DNA from 2 places in the Bacillus sp. CZDM1 genome. Region 2 is predicted to be linked to the other one. Evidence: riboswitches for the same ligand, from Rfam matches in the RefSeq annotation. Region 2 holds a riboswitch; the other holds the start of a gene.

Region 1 (7,121 bases), on a different contig from region 2:
GCTGTAAACCGATTTTATTTAACAACCAAACAGGGGGAACATTGTACGAATGAACAACTGCATCATACATCGTTACCTCGCCTCGATATTGCTTATCAAAATTCTTTGGCTGGTAACCTCCAAAATCTATTGGTCTGTCTTGTAATAAATCAAAAACCTCATAACCTTTTTCTAATGCAGGAGTATAAACAGCCAGCGGCTTCATGGTTGAACCCGGCTGTCGCACTAATTGGGTCGACCGGTTAAATCCTAAAAACGTATGTTGTCCACGCCCGCCGACAAGTGCTTGAATTCCTCCACTTTTAGGATCAATGAAAATAGCCCCGCTTTGGAGCAATTGATCGTTTTGACTCGCCGGAAAAAAGTTGTCATTCTGATATACTTCTTCTGTTGCCTTTTGAATCGTAGGATTTAATTCTGTAAAAATATGAAATCCGCCTGATAAAATTTCATTTTTAGTAAGCTTATATTTTGCCATGGCTTCCTGAATAATATGGTCCACATAGTAAGGATATTTGCCATCATACTCGTCTTCCACTTTTTCCTGATTTAACACTACTGGCTGCTGCTTTGCTTTTTCAACATCATTTTGACTAATGTATCCTTCGTTTTCCATTAAGGATAATACAAGATTTCGCCGCTCGACTGACTTTTCCATATTCTTAAATGGTGAAAGAATCGAAGGAGCCTTAATTAACCCAGCAAGCATCGCAGACTCACTTAAAGTTAAATCACTAGCTTCTTTTCCAAAGTAAGTCTTGGCAGCACGCTGAATTCCCCATGCACCTTCCCCAAAATAAATCTGATTCAAATATCTTTCCATGATTTCATCTTTTGAGTAGGTACGTTCAATCTTTTTTGTAATGATCAACTCTTTGACCTTACGTGTATATGTCCGTTCATGTGTGAGGAATGCATTTTTTGCAAGCTGCTGCGTAACGGTACTCCCTCCTGCAACAATGTCACCGCTTAACATATTTTTAAAGAAAGCCTTCATAATCGCAAAGTAATTGATACCATTATGCTTATAAAAAAGCTGGTCCTCCGTTGCAATTACAGCCTGTATGACTTCTTTTGGAATTTGTTTGAATCCTACACCTTCAATACTTGAATTTGAAATCTTACTGGCAATTTCCCCATTTTGATCATAGATAATCGTTGGCTGAGGCGCTGGCTTATCTAATTTACTTACATCACTAGTCCAAATAAAGATATTTACAAGGAGAAGACCGCATAATCCAGCAACAATTCCTGCCACAAATAATTTCTTTACCATTCCTTTTGCAAGTATCTGTCTCCAATCCCATTTTGACGCTTTTCTTTGCTGTCTTCGTTCCATTCGTCCCACGTCTGATACCACCTTCAACTCTGCTAACTCCAAATATCATTATACATATTGCTTCATTTTAAAACGAAATCCAATAAAGTTAATGAGAAAATAGCCTTACATTTTATAGTTCAAAACGCTTATATATTCAAAAAACACACGATAAATACATATAATCATTAACTATGGAAATGATGGTATTAGGGATTCATTTTTGGAGGTAATGTATGAAAAATGGTAAGAATATGAGGATTACATCTGCCGAATTAGCTCAGCTCTGGACGCAATATATGAATGACAGTGGAAGTATGTGTGTCCTAAGTTATTTTTTAGAAAAGGCTGAGGATCAAGAAATATCATCTGTTATTGAATTTACTTTACGATTATCAGAGACACATATTGAAAAATTAACAGCCTTTTTTGATAAAGAGGATTATGCCGTTCCTTATGGTTTTAAAGTAGAAGAAGACGTTGATTTATCTGCTCCAAAATTATTTTCAGACAGCTATGTCCTTCATTTTATCCATCAAATGTCGAAGATTGGGCTAACCAATTATTCAGCTAGTGTCGCCTCATCAACAAGAGCAGACATTACCGATTATTATATGGAATGCTTGTCTGAAACCATGCAATTATACAAAATATCAAAGGATTTATTATTAGCAAAAGGTCTTTACGTAAGGTCACCTTCTATACCTAATGAGAAGGTTGAATTTGTAAAAAAACAAGCTTTTATTTTTGATGTTATTGGTGAAAAAAGACCATTAATTGTTGCTGAAGTAGGCAATCTATATGCGAACACCCAGCGTAACATCTTAGGTGTGGCTACACTGATTGGATTTAGTCAGGTTGCAAAAGACAAGGAAGTTACCCAGTTTTTTCTTAGAGGAATCGATATTGGCAAGAAACATGTAAAAGTATTTGGAGCAAAATTAGAGGAATGTAATCTCCCTGTTCCGGCATCTCTTTCTGCGGAAATAACATCAAGTACTGCCTACACATTTTCCGATAAACTGATGATGTTCTTTACCACAGGGTTAATCGCTTTAAGTATCGGTTATTACGGGACTGGTGTAGCTCAAAGTCCTCGAATCGATTTGGGGGTCATGTATAACAGATTATCTTTAGAAGTTCAATTGTATTCAGAGGATGGCTCAAATATCATGATTCATCATAAATGGCTGGAGCAGCCTCCTATGGCGACGGATCGCGGAGAATTAGGATCAACAAATACATAAATTATTAGTGAAAAAGCCGGACTAAACAGCCGGCTTTTTTCCTGTGTCTAAGTATACAGCTCATTATTGCAGCTGTTGGTTTTCTTGTTCCATCTTACCCTTAACTGGATTTGTTTCCGTATATTCATATTCCCTTTCAAGGTCACTTAAAGTCCATTCATACAGGTGTCGATCTTCTTTTTTGAACACACCAATTTTAAGCAGTTTATCTATAAGAAATTGCCTTCTTTGCTGTACAGCGTTTCTAAGTATATTTTTCATATACAGGCACCTCCAAAATATTTACATCCCTGACTCCACATCCGATTTTAAACCGTTGATTATTCTGCGTCTGTCGAATATTGGAAGATTTACCCACTCTTAATTCAAATTTCATCTTTATTTAATAAACGATACAAAGATGTATTTATTTTAATGGATTAGCTTAACACCTGAACAGAAAAAACCCACCTAAGTGAATAGGTGGGCCATACTATTTAAACACCGCGTTTATTACCCCAAAGCAGGGCATGAAGTTGTGGGAGTACTTTGACATTGTTTAATTGACTGTCTTCGACTACCCGATTAACCAGCCACTCATATTTATCCAGCAGCTTTGGGATCAATTCTTGATTATTACCATTCATGATATCATCATTCCCTGCTTGCAGATAAAAAGGAATGCCTTCGTACCTCTTATGAACCATTCTCGCATATTCCAGATCAGCTTCATCAAAAATAACAACCTTTAAACTTACATTATTGTCAAACTGATTTTCGTCAAGATTAATAAAAATCGAATCTAATATTTCAAAATTTGTTTCCATCGTTGAACTTGGCGGTTTAGGAGAAATGGTAAGTTCATCGATTTTTAAAAACCAATCCTGCCATTTGCTTCCCTGTGTTTCAATTCCAATATTAATCTGCTTTTCTTTTAATAAATCAATCAGTGAATCTAGGTGTTTCAATAGTGCGGGGTTTCCCCCTGAGATGGTTACAAAGGAGAACTTGTCTCCACCAAGGGAATGTAATTCATCCCAAATTTCTTCCGCAGTCATTTGCCTTATATCGTCTTTGGCGCTCCCGTCCCAAGTAAAGGCTGAATCACACCAGCTGCAGGAATAATCGCAGCCCGCGGTTCGAACGAACATCGTTACCTGACCAATGACCATCCCCTCGCCTTGAATTGTGGGGCCAAAAATCTCAAGAATTGGAAGTTTTCTCATTCTTCCATCCACTCCCTTCTTGCCTCTGCATAGCTGGCAGGCGTTTCAAAAAGGCGGACAAATTCTACTCTTGCACCGTGGAATTGCTCCTTGTTCTCTTCTTTAGCTAATACTTCTTGCATTTTTTCATATATCCAAACCACGATATTTTCAGCGGTTGTATTCATCGGCGGCAGTGTTTCATTTAGGTATCGATGATCAAGGTGAATTTCTATTTCTTTTTTCCAAATTTCCTTGATATCACCAAAATCCATCATCAATCCTCTGTCATCCACAAAACCGCTTATTCCAAAGATAACTTTGTACGTATGTCCATGGAGATTCTTACATTTTCCTTCATAACAATGTAAATGGTGTGCTGCATCAAAGGTGAATTCTTTACTTACCAAAACACGCTTTGTATGATACTTTAATTCCTTACGCTGAATGTCTTCATCCATTTTCTGAAGTTTATCGACGATTCTAAAGCCGTACATTTTTAGTCCTCCCACTTAGAAAGTCATCGAGTCCGCGTTTTCTTAACACACAGGCTGGACATTCTCCACAGCCGTCAGAAATAACGCCATTGTAGCAGGTTAAGGTTTTTTCACGTACATATTCAAACGCATTTAATTTATCCGCTAATTCCCACGTTTCCGCTTTATTCAGCCACATTAATGGAGTGTGAATAACAAAGTTATCATCCATGGATAGATTCAAGGTAACATTAAGTGATTTGATAAAGATATCACGGCAATCTGGATAGCCGCTGAAATCTGTTTCACAAACACCCGTCACTAAATGCTTGGCACCAATCTGACGAGCTAACACTCCGGCAAAGGTAAGGAACAAAAGGTTTCTTCCTGGAACAAACGTTGAAGGTAGTTCACCATCTTCTCCGTCTTTGACTTCAATATCAGAGCGTGTTAACGCATTGGGTGCAAGCTGGTTCAATAAAGACATATCTAATATATGGTGTCTTACACCTAGTTCATTGGCAATATTTTTTGCACATTCTATTTCTAAACTATGCCTCTGATTATAATCAAATGTGACTGCTTCCACCTCTTTAAATTGTTGTATTGCCCAAAATAAACAGGTAGTACTGTCCTGCCCGCCGCTAAATACGACAATGGCTTTTTCATCTTTTAACATATTTAAGGAAACTCCTTCCAAAATAGAAAAAAGCCGTACCCCAAGATAGAAGTACAGCTTCATCTTAGTTTTTTTAACGAGGGGTGCTAGAACCTCTATTCGTTTATGCTGTTAGTATAATACCATAAAAAAAATGAAAAAAGGAACCATAATTTTTTATTTGACGTTTTTGCTGATGTCCTTTATCATATGGAGAAGATAATACCCGTACTTACACGGGAGAGGTTCATAGCTGATACCCTCTATAAAAAACTATGGATACATGACTCTATGCCATGTCCATACCGGACGTGGCTTTTTGTTTTTTATCCTTGTGGTTTTGTATAGAATGCTGGCTGGGACTCTCCTTCTTAAAAAGTGTTGGGATACATTTTAATGGGGGTTTTTTTATGTCTGGACGTAGCCATGAAGAAGGATTAAAGGATTTAACACTATTAGGTAATCAAAATACAAAATACTCGTTTGAATATGCACCAGAGGTTTTGGAGGCAGTCGATAATCTTCATCCAGAGCGTGATTATTTCGTAAAATTTAACTGTCCTGAATTTACTAGTCTTTGTCCGCTTACGCATCAGCCTGATTTTGCTACGATGTATATTTCTTACATCCCGAATCAAAAAATCGTTGAGAGTAAATCTTTGAAACTCTATTTATTCAGCTTCAGAAATCACGGTGATTTCCATGAGGATTGCGTCAATATTATCATGAACGATTTAATCAAGCTTCTAGATCCTAGATATATTGAAGTTTGGGGGAAATTCACTCCACGCGGTGGAATTTCCATTGATCCATGGTGTAACTACGGGAAACCAGGTACCAAGTTTGAGGAAATGGCGACTTTCCGTTTGATGAACCATGACCTGTATCCAGAAAAAGTAGATAATCGATAATTGAAAACTATTTTTAATACAAATTAAATAGTCTTGTAAACCTATAACGTTTTCCATATGATACATTGAATTTAGCAGACACTAGATGATTGAAGAATGAGTTGATTATATGTTAAATGTTAAAGAAGTTACAGAACAGCTTAGGCTTGAGGGAATTACAAATAGTGAACAAGTTGTCATCCGCTGGATTCTTGATGGAAAAATCAAGGCTAGAAGAACCAAGCACCTTAATCTAGAATACTCGATAAATCCTGTTGATTTAGCATCTTTTATTTTGGAAAAGAAGATTGAGGACAAAACAAAGAAATATGGGATAGATTTTCATCAGTGGGAAAAAACATTCCACGAGAATCAAAAATTCAAAGAAGAAATTGAACAGTTAAAATCCACGATTCGGATTGAACAAGCAAAAAATAGGTCTTTAAAAAGGATGCTAAAAGCTGAGTATGCTCTTTCCGACTCTCCACCTTTGACCCTTACCTCCTTATTGGGTTTAGAACCTGGGGCAGATATGGACGCAATCAGGAAGGAATACAAGAAAATATTAAAGGCCCTCCATCCTGATAGAGGCGGCGACGAACGACTATTTAAAGTTTTTTATGACCACTATGAAAAGGTAAAGGATCCAGCTGCGCGCTGAATCCTTTTTATCTTTTTATAAAACTTGATTCCCTTTTGTTCCGTTAATTGAATAGCTTGCTACTATGTTTGCACTTAATGAGTGAGATACGGAGCAATATTTATCTTTCGATAATTGAATCGCGCGGACTACCTTTTCTTCCGGCAAATCCCCCTCTACTAAGTAATGAATATGAAAATCAGTAAATTTTTTCGGTTCAGTGTCTGCCCGCGTTCCTTCTACCTCCATTGTAAATCCAGTCAGTTCTAATCGCATTTTTTTCAAAATCATCACGATATCGATTCCTGTACAGCCTGCAAGCGAGTATAGGAGCAGTTCTGTTGGTCTAGGACCGCTATTTTGTCCGCCAACTTCTGGTGCTGCGTCCATCCTTAAATCATGCCCTGAAGGTGTTGTACCGGTAAAAGCCATATCCCCTGTCCAGTAAATAGTTGATTTCATTTCCATCGTCCCTTCCTCTATGTAAATTCATCCTTATTTTACCTTAAAAAAAGGTTTTGAACTCATAATTGAGTCCAAAACCTTTTCTATTATTTAAGTAATGACAAATCGATAAGCCCTTTAATATCACTGCTTGGAATATATCCAGCTTCTTTACTGATATCTGCCATTTCCTGAATCACTTGTTCATTGACATCTGTTGTCACCGCTAAACGCGAGAATGCTGCATCCACTTCCTCTTTGTTT
Region 2 (12,123 bases):
TAATGGTTTTGGCGGAGGGTATAACGCCGTATTAATTCATCAACTTGCACAAAAAGGGGAAAGAAATGAAGACACTTTATTTTGATTGTTTTTCAGGAGTAAGCGGGGATATGGTCATTGGGGCTCTCATTGATGCAGGTGCAAACCCAGACAAATTAGTAGCAGAATTAAAGAAGTTAAATATTGAAGATGAATATGAATTGACATGGAAAAAGGTCATCAAGAATGGAATTACGAGCACAAAGTTTGATGTGATTCTAGTTAATCATAAGCATGGCCACACGCATAGCCATAACCACGAACATGAGCATGGCCACACGCATAGCCATGACCACGAACATGAGCATGGCCACACGCATAGCCATGACCACGATCATGAACATAGCCACATGCATAGCCATGACCACGATCATGAACATGTACATACGCATAGCCATGACCACGATCATGAGCATGGACATACGCATAGTCATGACCACGATCATGAGCATGAACACACACATACACATGATCATCACCACCATCATGATCACCGCTCGTATAAAGATATTGTTAAACTAATTGAAGAGGCTGATTTTTCCCAACAAGTGAAAGAGACTGCCTTGAAGATTTTTAAAAAAATCGGTGAAGCGGAAGGGCACATTCATGGAGTACCTTTAGAGAATGTTCATTTCCATGAGGTGGGTGCTGTAGATTCAATTATCGATATTGTTGGAGCAGCTATTTTAATCCATCAGTTGGAAATATCCGTAATTAAATCCTCACCCATTCCGGTGGGAACCGGGAAAATCCGTATCGACCATGGTATCTATCCAGTACCTGCACCTGCAACTCTCGAGATTTTAAAAGGAATCCCTATTGAACACTCTGAGGTGAGATTCGAGCTTACCACTCCAACTGGAGCAGCGATTATCGCGGTTCTAGCCGAGGAATTTTGCGCTATTCCTTCGATGAGAGTTAACTCAATAGGTTATGGTGCCGGGACCAAAACGTTTAAAGACCGTCCTAATGTTGTTCGGGTTATCATAGGCGAATAGAAATGGAGGAGCATACCAATGAGTTCTCACCCTCCTAATTATGAACATCTTGACGACCAAATGATTAAAATGGAAGTTAACCTAGACAATATTCCTGGAGAATGGCTGGGTTACGTAATGGACTTGCTATTTGAAGCGGGGGCAAATGACGTTTTTTATACCCCGATCTATATGAAAAAAAACAGACCAGGCATCTTGCTTCAGTTGCTCTGCTCTAATCAAAATCTTAATAAAATGAAGGAAATACTTTTTAAGGAAACAACAACACTTGGTGTGCGCTATTATCCGTTAACGGTTCACCGGTTAGAAAGAGTATTCAAAAAAGTGGAAACGGAGTGGGGTACTGTAACTGTAAAAGAAGGTATCCTCAATGGCCAAGTTGTGCAGCGGGCACCGGAGTATGAGGAATGTAAGAGCCTTGCACGACTTCACGATATTCCGTTAAAAAAGGTCTATGAAAAGGTTTGGAAGGAAATAGATAGCTAGAAGTAAATGTTTGCCTATCAATTTACCGCTTTTGAAGGGTCTATTGCCAGATAATTTCGGAAATCGATAGCGATATCCGTCCTTGTTGGCTGCTTTGTACGTTTATTATGGCTTGAAATTTACAATTGATGGGTTTTTAGAGGAATATGAATGATTTTGAACGACCTAAATTGGGTCGTTTTTTGTTATGGACTTTTTTTAGGGTGTTATGGACTTTTTTTGATAGGTTATGGACTTTTATCTTAGGGTTATGGACCATTCTAAAGTGGTTTTGGACTATTATCAATAGCTTTTGGACTATTAGACATTTTTTGGAAACTCTAACTCTAACTCTAAAAATAGTTCCCGTCAGACCATATTGACGGTATAGAGCGTGAATGTTAAACTGAATTAAAATTAATTAGTTTATTAAACAAACAAAATAGCTACTTAACATCTCGATTCTTGAAAAAGTATGATTCATAAATATGAAAGGGCTTACCTGAAATTCGTAATCCTAAAAAAATCACAAATTTATCTAAAAAAACAACATTTTAAATCATCCTCCCGATTCGTAAAATTATAGGTGAGAAAACGTTTTCAAAAAAGGGGGGATTCACTTGTATTATATTAAAAAGGTGCTTAAAGCTATCGACTCTATTTTCGAAAAATTCACTTTACTATTTTTAGTAGCGTTGATTTTCGTTGTAACAACACAAGTCATGACACGGAAATTATTTAATTTTGTATTCTTTTGGTCCGAAGAAATTACACTGTTACTGCTTGCATGGTTCGCATTCATGGCCATTGCGATAGGGTTTAGGGAGTATATTCATTTAGGTATTGATTCATTTACCAACCTGTTTCCTAAATCTTTTAATAAAGTCTTAGATAAAATCATTAATGCATCTGTTTTTGCTTTTGGTTTTTACCTCGTAGTCCAGGGGTGGGAATTTACATTGTTGACGTCGGAATCGACTCTGCCAGCAACAAAACTTCCTAGTAGTATCACATATTTGGCGATGCCAGTCACAGGTATTATGATTTGCGGTTACTCTCTCCTGCAATTCTTCAATATTAATACTACAAGACATAAGGATTTGGAGGAGGAACTGTAAAATGGACACGAACACAATCGGAATTATCATACTACTTTCAAGCTTTGTTATTCTAGTCCTGCTGCGTTTTCCGATTGCTCTTACGCTTGTGGCATCGTCCTTGCTAACAGTAATCTATATGAAAATCCCGCTTCCGGTTATTGGTCAGCAAATGGTTCAAGGAATGAACTCCTTTTCCCTGCTAGCTATCCCATTCTTTATCCTGACAGGACAAATTATGAGTGAAGGTGGACTAGCCACAAGGATCGTGAATTTTGCGAGTTTACTAGTAGGAAGAATACGCGGTGGACTTGCAATGGTAAATAGTGTGGCTGCCTTGTTTTTTGGGAACATCTCAGGATCTGCGGTAGCAGACGTTTCATCTGTTGGGTCTGTCATGATTCCGATGATGAAAAAGAAAGGATATGAAGCAGATTATGCTGTTGGTGTTACCATTGCTTCTGCTATCCAAGGTGTAGTTGTACCTCCGAGTCATAACTTGGTCCTTTACTCGTTAGCTGCCGGGGGCGTATCCATCGCAAGTCTTTTTATGGCAGGTGTTGTGCCTGGATTCATTATGTTAATTTCACTTATGATTACAAGTTATATTATTGCTAGAAAACGAGGTTACGGAAAAGCAGATCCAGTGCCTAGATCACAAATCGGCGGAATTCTCATACACGGTCTTTTATCGTTAAGTCCTGCCGTTATTATCCTAGGGGGAATTATGAGTGGTTGGTTTACGGCCACTGAGTCAGGTGCGTTAGCTTGCTTGTATTCTTTTATTCTAGCATTTGTCATTTATAGAGAAGCACCAATCTCAAGTGTTTGGAAAATACTAACAAATACAATGAGAACGGTTTCGATGGTATTTTTCTTAATTGCAGCATCTGCATCATTTGGATGGATACTTGCTTATTTGCAGATTCCTGCTATGGTAACCGACCTGTTCTTAAGTATTTCCGATAATCCACTTATCATTTTATTGATCATTAATATCTTATTACTGCTTCTTGGTGCGCCAATGGATATGGCACCAATGATTTTAATTATGACACCAATCCTTCTTCCTGTTGTAACGAGCTTTGGTATGGATCCTGTCCATTTCGGGATTGTCCTAATCTTAAACGCTGGAATTGGCCTATTGACACCACCAGTTGGAACCGTTTTATTTGTCGGCTGTGCGATAGGTAAGGTCTCAATCCAGCAAGGTACAAAAGCCATGATGCCATTTTTCTATGCTTTACTAGTTGTTCTGTTAATTATCACCTATATTCCAGAGGTTGTTATGTGGCTTCCAAATATGTTAGTCAAGTAACCTGTGGAATGGTGAAGATTATATAAAAATTAAAAGGGGTGTAGATTTTGATAAGTAAAAAGTTTACAGGTATTTTAGCCGCAACACTTTTAATGGGCACAATCCTTGCTGCATGCAGTGGGAAAGAAACAACTAACACAAAAAGCGGGGGTAACAAGGAAGAAGAAAAACCATCCTATACGTTCCGCTTAGCCGACAATCAGCCGCCAGATTATCCAACTGTCCTTGGTGACAAAAAGTTTGCTGAATTAGTAGAAGAAAGAACAGATGGTCGTATCAAAATTGAAGTCTATCCATCTGCACAATTAGGCGATGAAAAATCAGTTCTAGAACAGGTGCAGCTTGGAGCCATTGAGTTTACTCGAATCAACTCCAGTCCACTTGCTGAATTCAATGATCAGTTTACGCCGCTAGGACTTCCTTATGTATTTGAGAGTGAGGATCATCTTTGGAACTTCTTAAATGGAGACATGGGAACGAAATTACTAGATGGACTTGAGCAATCGAAGATGAAAGGATTAGCCTATTACGATTCTGGTTCACGTAGTTTTTACTCAACAAAACCTCTTGAAAATGTAGAGGATTTAAAAGGACAAAAGATTCGTGTTCAACAAAGTAAAATCAATATTGATTTCATGGCTGCATTAGAAGCTAGTGCTACTCCGATGCCTTATGGAGAAGTATTTAGTGCCCTTCAGACTGGAATTATTGATGGTGCAGAAAATAACCTGCCAAGTTTAGATTCATCTAACCATTATCAAGAGGCTAAAAACTTGATACTTGACCATCACCAACGTATACCTGAGGTTCTCTTAATTAGTAAAGTAGCATGGGATAAGCTTTCTGAAGAAGACCAAAAGATTATTAAACAAGCTGCTCTTGATTCTGTTGAAACACAAAGAGCAGAGTGGGATAAATATGAAGAACGTTCAGAAAAGAAATTAAAAGATGCAGGTGTAACATTTACCGAAGTCAAAGATCTTAAACCTTGGACAAATGCTGTAAAGCCTATGGTTGACGAGTATACAAAAGAGTATAAAGAAGTAATGGATGCTATTGATAAAGCACGTCCATAATCTCTAGGAACAAAAAACACCTAGCTGGTAGGTTTATCCATTTACCAGCTGGGTCTTTTCTGTTTTGATCATAGGTAAAAATCAGAAAACTTATTAGGAAGTGGAAGAATGCAGCAGCGATGGAGAAAAGCAGAAGAATTTATTGCACGATATATTCTCTTAAAGAATCAATCACTAATGATGAAGCTTTGCATTTTTTCCAGCTTTCTCGTTATCATTCCTTTGCTTTCAGTGGGAATTATATCCTATAACCGCTCTTCCGTAGAATTGGAAAATGAGCTCCGCCAACATAGTGGACAGGTTATTGATCAAGTAGAATCACATATTGAATATTATTTACAAGATTTTGAGATTACAAGTTTAAAAATTATCAACTCCCCTGAATTATCCAGCCTTTTTAAAAATGAAAAAAGTGATCATGTGGTGGAATCAGCCAGGAACACACTAAGAAATGCTGCGTATTCTCGAGCAGATATTTCCAATATAACGGTGTTGGTGGATGATGATATTGTCATTGATACTTTGGGGCTGCGGAATTACTATCCTTCGACCAAAATAAAAGAAGAATATTGGTATTCATCCGTACCATTAAACGGAATGACCATGCTAGTAACGAGAACACTTAAACTTAAAAATAAAGAGCAGCCGGTTATATCACTAGTCAGGAGGTTATACAATCCGGATACTCTACTGCCTGTCGGAATGCTCATTATAGATATAAATTTCAGAAGGATTGAGGAAATTTCAAATAAAGTAACAGTTAGCAGGAATGGCTATTTTTTCATTTTAGATTCAAAAGGGCATTATGTATATCATCCCGATTATTCAAAGCTTGGAAAAGAGGTAGAATTTAGCCAGCTATCACAACTCCAAAATAACGAAAGCAGTACACAAATATTAAAGAACGACCGGAAGGATTTTGTAACCTACACTTATTCCCCGAATATAGGCTGGAGTTTCTTTACGGCGGTGCCCTATAAAGATTTAACGGGGGGAATTATTCAAATTGGAAGAACGATCGTTATGACAATCATCATCTCATTAATGATTGCCTACACAGTGGGATTCGGTTTTGCAACAAGTTTGATCCGCCCGATACGACGACTCCAGAGGTTTATGAAGGAAGTTGAAATCGGAAATCTTAGCGGTAGAGTACCAGTGGAATCGAATGATGAAATTGGTCAGCTTACGGCTGGTTTTAACAAGACAGTTGAAAAACTATCCAATTTATTGGAAGAGGTTTATGTCTCAAAATTAAAAGAAACAGAAATGTCACTCAAACAGAAAGAAATTGAAATAAAGATGCTGCAGTCTCAGATGAACCCTCATTTTTTATATAACTCCCTTGAGACGATTAGGGGGATGGCATTAGAAGAGGGTAAGGAAAATATTGCAACCATGTCCTATTCTCTGGGAATGCTGCTCCGCTATAATCTTAAAAATGATTCAGCCACCGTAAGTCTGGGGGAAGAAATTAAGTTTTGTCATACGTATCTTCAGATTCAGAAATTCCGTTTTGAAGATCGATTCGAGTATAAGATTGATATTCCTCCATGGGCAATGGAACAAGAGGTAGTTAAGTTTTCACTTCAGCCGTTAGTTGAAAATTGCTTCGTTCATGCCTATGGGCAAAGCTTTCAAAAATTTAAAATTACCATATCAGTAGTTCCCCATTCAGAATCTTCTTTTAAGATTCGAGTAGAAGATACAGGTGCTGGTATTCCGAATCACAAGTTAGACGAACTTATTAGGAAGCTTGAACAGAAAATGACAAACTCAGATGGGAAACATATTGGATTATTAAATGTCCACCAAAGGATTCATTATGTATTTGGCGCAGAGTATGGACTTGGAATTAGAAGTCAATTGGGATCCGGCACAGTAGTCGAGATGCAGCTGCCAATGAAGGATATGACAGAGGGAAGGGAAATTGGATGAAAAAAGTCTTGTTAGTTGATGATGAGAGATGGGTACGAACCGCTCTTAAGTGGACGATAAATAAATTGAATCTTCCCTTGCAGGTTGTCCATGAAGCCCAAAATGGATTAGAAGCATTAGATTGGATAAAGATGAATGATGTGGACCTGATATTAACAGATATCCGAATGCCGATTATGGACGGACTTGCTTTGGTTAAGGAAATTAGTAGTCTAAACGGGACATATGATGTGATTGTTATTACTGTCCATGATGAGTTTCAGTTTGTCCAGCAAGCTATTCGGAGCGGTGTTACAGACTACCTTCTTAAGCCGATTGAGGAGAATGAGATAAAAGTTTGTCTAGAGAAATGGTTAAATCAAAAAAGTAACGAAGATAATACGAATAATCAACCTCTTCCTGACAATGATAATGTACCGTTATCAACGATTGAACGAGTACTGGATTATATAAATAAAACGCCTCTTGATCAAATAACATTAAAAGAAGCAGCAGAGAGTATTCACATCAATCCAAGTTACCTCAGTCAATTGTTCAAACAACAGCTCAATAAAAAATTTGTTGATTATATAACGGAGCTGAGAATTGAGGAAAGTAAACGTTTACTGCACAATACAACATTAAGAATGTCGGAAATTGCTGAAAGAGTCGGATATTCTGATTTAGCCTACTTTAGTAATAATTTTAAGAGAATAGTGGGATGTTCTCCATCAGAGTATCGGAATATCAATATCAAAACCCGCGATGATAAATTAATAAAAAGATAAGATGAATCAGAAACTTTTTATTTCTGATTCTTTTTTTGTATAAGAAGGAAGAAAGTTGTAGGTATTTTTAACTGAAAATTCTAAATATAAAAAAATTACAAATATACCTAAAAAAACTCACTATTTGGTAGACTATTTTGAATTATATCATTAAACATAGAAACGCTAACTTAGTTTTGTAAACGCATTCAATTTAAAAAAGGAGGAAGAAAAATGGCATCAATATCAAAACAGTTTAGAAAATCTTCAAAACTAAGAAAAACAGTCATAACAAGTGCTCTTGCTTTATCGCTATTAGCTCCAGTCATGGTCCCACAGGTAAACGCAAATGAAGATTTAGGGTATGTAGACCCAACTACGACTACTAATCCTGGCAACTCTGGGGCAAACACAGTGACATATCGTGTACAAGCTGATCCGGCTACTGGGCAACCGGAAATCGAAGCGGCAAAAAAAGGTGTCCTTAAAATTGATGGAAAGCAGTTCAGAGATTTGGATGGAGACAGGGTCCTAGATATATATGAGGACTGGAGATTACCTATTAATCAGCGGGTAGCCGATCTAGTATCAAAGATGACACTTGCTGAAAAAGCAGGATTAATGCTGATTAACACACATACTCCAATCTCGAATCCAGCAGATGGCAGATATGTAAAAGCAGATGATTCGATGATTGTCGGCAAAAACATGCGCTACGTCATCTTCCGTCAAACCCCGACTGTAGATGTGATCGCAAAATATACGAATCAGCTCCAAGAATTAGGAGAGGCATCAAGATTAGGAATCCCGGTTGTTGTTACATCGAACCCACGGAATCATGCCTCCACAGATTACACGAATATTGCTGCAAGTGAGGGTCAACATTCTTTTTGGCCAGGACCATTAGGTTTTGCAGCAGCAGGTGATACGGAAGCTGTAAATGAATTCTCTGAAATTGCTGCACAGGAATGGAGAGCTGCCGGAATTCGCAAAGTCTATGGGTATACGGCAGATATCGCTACAGACCCACTATGGGCAAGAATTGAAGATACATTCGGTGAGGATCCAAAAGTTGCTTCAGATATGATTTATAACGTTATCAAAGGATTTCAAGGAGAAAAACTTGGTAAAGACAGTGTGGCAATAACCGTAAAGCATTTCCCAGGTGGCGGAGCACGTGATAATGGTTTGGATCCTCATTTTATTGAAGGTAAATTCAATCCATATCCAACTGAGGGAAGTCTGCTTAAGTATCACATTCCTCCTTTCGAGGCAGCTATCGCAGCGGATGTATCGTCTATCATGCCTTATTACGCTTATCCAAGCAATGATAGTGCTGATCAAGGATTGCCATGGTACAGTGAAGACAAGCAATTTGAAGAAGTTGGCTTTGCATTAAACAAAGCAATCTTAACAGATTTCTTACGCGGCCAGCTTGGTTTCAAAGGATATGTTAACTCCGATACGGGTGCTGTTGGAAATAATGCTTGGGGTGCAGAAGCTTTAACACCGGTAGAAAAAATGGCGAAAGCAATAAAAGCAGGCACAGATATTATCTCTGGATCTTCTAATCCACAGCTCATTATTGATGCAGTTAATTCTGGTATCCTTTCAGAAGAGGAAGTTAACGAATCTGTATCCTTATTGCTAACAGAAATGATGAATTTGGGTCTATTTGAAGACCCATATGTAGATCCACAAAATGCTCTAGATGTGGTAGATAATCCAGATGTACAGCAACTAGCAGATGAAGCACATCATAAGTCCATTGTTCTATTACGCAATGATAAAAATCTATTGCCTTTGAAAGATGCAAAGCTTAAAGGCGTAAAACTATATGTCGAGATGTTCCCTGGTGGAACGGATGGAGCGAGCACTAAGGGATTAATCGAGACCATTAAAAAGCACGATCCTTCTATTACCATTACTAATAATCTTGCAGAGGCTACACATGCATATGTTTATGTTAAACCAGTTCAGTCAAACTGGGATAATAATCCAAGAATCACTGTGGGTCCTGAGACAGGAATCACTAATGTCGATAGAATTATCGATATTCAAAAAACGGTTCCGACTATCACAGCTGTAAACATGACCAATCCATGGATACTTGATGAAATTGAACCAAATGCAGCAGCATTAATCGGCACTTTTGGTACAAAGGCTGAGGCTATCGTTGATGTTATTCGTGGAGAATTTAATCCTATCGGAAAACTTCCATTTGCGCTTCCTGCTAGTATGACAGCAGTAGACAACGAAGTCGGAGATGTTCCTAGTTTTGCACCAGAAGAAGATCCTGCATATGCTTATGTAAATAAATCTGGTAACGCATATAAGTATGGATTTGGTCTTTCCTACAATCAAGGTAAAGCGATAGGAAAGCCCGATCATGGTGGCGAAACAGGAAAACCTGATTATGCCGGAAAATCCTCGAAAGAATAAAAATTTGCACAATTTAAGATTGATATAAAAAGAGATGCTGCTTGATTCCCTCAAGCAGCATCTCTTTTATCTATACTCTTTTTTCGAAATTAACTCGTTTGTTAATGAAATAAATAATCGGCATACCTACTGCCATCACAACAAATTCCCCTACAGCCACAGTCAGCCAAGTAAATAAGAATGGCAATTCGAAGGCAAGGTTTAATTCCCAAGCAATCAAGAACATAGTGAAGGTGAAGACAACGGTATTCACAATCATACGAGCCCAGATTCCTTTAATGAAACGTGCGGATAAAATTGTAATCGATAAGGCTAATAGTGATTGGCCGACACCGAAAACAAGGTCATAGGCGACCATCGGTGAAAAGAATAGGTTTGATAAAAATACTCCAATAATGATTCCGAAGATATACTTCTTATTGAAAACAATAAGATGATTGAACATTTCGGAAACACGGAATTGGATATTTGTGAAACCAAAGGGTGCGATTAAACCGGAAACAGCAATGTATAAAGCTGCCAGTATCGCGTTAACAACAAGTGTTTTTATTTTCATATTCAGTTCTCTCCTTAGTTTTTTTACGTGGGAGGTTTTCGAACCACGTTTTTCTGACAAAATAATATATTAATCTATCACAATAGACTCGTCAATACAAAGCAAGCACTATCGCCTGTGATTAATAAATTATTATCAGTAAAGTATATATTTATGGATAATATTTCCCTTTTTGCACATTCTAATAGTAAAAAAAGGGAAGTCTACTTTATGGATAATAAAAAAAAGTATTTATTAGTTATTATGTTATTGCCATGGCTGACGGTACCATTCCTTGGAAAAAAAGCGATAAAACGCTTTTCCATAACCTCTCTGTTTATTGGTCTCTTGGTAGGTGCACAGTCTGTTTACGCCCATAAAAAAGGCTGGTGGCGAGTTTATCCACAATTATTTCCAAACATGATAGGTGAACTTCCATTTATTATCGGACCCTTTTATGTTGGAGCTATTTGGATTTTGAAATTTACATATGGTAAATTCCTGCGGTACACTTTAATAAATCTTGTTGTAGATACTTTCCATATTTATATATTTGCGGTTTGGTTAAGAAGAATGGGAATTGCTTCGCTTATCCGATTGAAAAATTATCAGGGGTTACTTTTATTCTCGGTAAATGCAGTCATTATGTATGGAGTTCAGCGGCTGATTGATAAAAAAGTAAATCCAGAAAAACCTAGATCATTAATAAAAAGAATTTTATCCTAAATAATTTACGAAAGGCCAGACTCTGTAATTGTGTTCTGGCCTAGATTTATTATAAAAATAGATAAAATAATGCTAGAGGATATCCCCATCTAAAACTTCATGCTATTATATTTCTTGTATATCCAATACTATGGTTGAATAATATTCAGAATATTAATAAAATAGAGTGTGAGGGGGGTTTGGATGAAACCCATTATTGCTTTAGAAAATGTATCATTTTCATATAAAATCAATGAGAATAGTTCGGTAGAAGTTCTAAAAGATATCTCTTTTTCTATTTTCCCAGGTGAATATGTTGCTATTATAGGACATAATGGTTCGGGAAAATCAACATTATCCAAGCATTTTAATGGACTCCTGACACCTGGCTCAGGGGATGTTTGGGTTCATGGGTACAATACGAAGGACGATAGCAAGAAGCTTGACATTCGTAAAGGAGTTGGGATGGTCTTTCAACATCCCGACAATCAAATTGTTGCGACCATTGTCGAGGAAGACGTAGCTTTCGGATTAGAGAATATCGGAGTACCGAGAGCAGAAATGAAGCAAAGAATCGATGAGGCTTTAGGGGTCGTGAAGATGTCGGAATTTCGGAAAAGACCTCCACACCACCTATCAGGAGGACAAAAGCAAAGAGTGGCCATTGCTGGAGTGCTGGCAATGCGGCCAGACTGTATTGTTTTCGATGAGTCCACGAGTATGCTTGATACCTTTGGCAGAAACGAAGTCCTTCAGGTTATGAG

Evidence for each region. A riboswitch is a leader RNA that binds a small molecule or an ion and turns the genes downstream of it on or off. The one in region 2 is predicted to bind preQ1.
Region 1: linked by a shared signal. The riboswitch ahead of queF (preQ(1) synthase) and the one ahead of ACY3XC_RS26395 (QueT transporter family protein) in region 2 are both predicted to bind preQ1.

The regions. Positions count from the first base shown of each region.
Region 1 covers NZ_JBUESO010000004.1:194,143-201,263, forward strand. Annotated here, with positions in the region: gene ACY3XC_RS11150 (transglycosylase domain-containing protein) at 1-1,360, opposite strand, end outside; gene ACY3XC_RS11155 (DUF3231 family protein) at 1,555-2,565, shown strand; gene ACY3XC_RS11160 (Fur-regulated basic protein FbpA) at 2,629-2,826, opposite strand; gene queE (7-carboxy-7-deazaguanine synthase QueE) at 3,042-3,770, opposite strand; gene queD (6-carboxytetrahydropterin synthase QueD) at 3,767-4,246, opposite strand; gene queC (7-cyano-7-deazaguanine synthase QueC) at 4,233-4,904, opposite strand; PreQ1 riboswitch class I at 5,120-5,166, shown strand; gene queF (preQ(1) synthase) at 5,294-5,794, shown strand; gene ACY3XC_RS11185 (J domain-containing protein) at 5,904-6,434, shown strand; gene ACY3XC_RS11190 (OsmC family protein) at 6,450-6,875, opposite strand; gene ACY3XC_RS11195 (aliphatic sulfonate ABC transporter substrate-binding protein) at 6,965-7,121, opposite strand, start outside.
Region 2 covers NZ_JBUESO010000020.1:21,931-34,053, forward strand. Annotated here, with positions in the region: gene larB (nickel pincer cofactor biosynthesis protein LarB) at 1-85, shown strand, start outside; partial or broken gene larC (nickel pincer cofactor biosynthesis protein LarC) at 111-1,523, shown strand; gene ACY3XC_RS26365 (TRAP transporter small permease) at 2,123-2,620, shown strand; gene ACY3XC_RS26370 (TRAP transporter large permease) at 2,622-3,917, shown strand; gene ACY3XC_RS26375 (TRAP transporter substrate-binding protein) at 3,965-4,993, shown strand; gene ACY3XC_RS26380 (sensor histidine kinase) at 5,102-6,931, shown strand; gene ACY3XC_RS26385 (response regulator transcription factor) at 6,928-7,698, shown strand; gene ACY3XC_RS26390 (glycoside hydrolase family 3 protein) at 7,912-10,119, shown strand; gene ACY3XC_RS26395 (QueT transporter family protein) at 10,190-10,675, opposite strand; PreQ1 riboswitch class I at 10,684-10,728, opposite strand; gene ACY3XC_RS26400 (hypothetical protein) at 10,886-11,380, shown strand; gene ACY3XC_RS26405 (energy-coupling factor transporter ATPase) at 11,564-12,123, shown strand, end outside.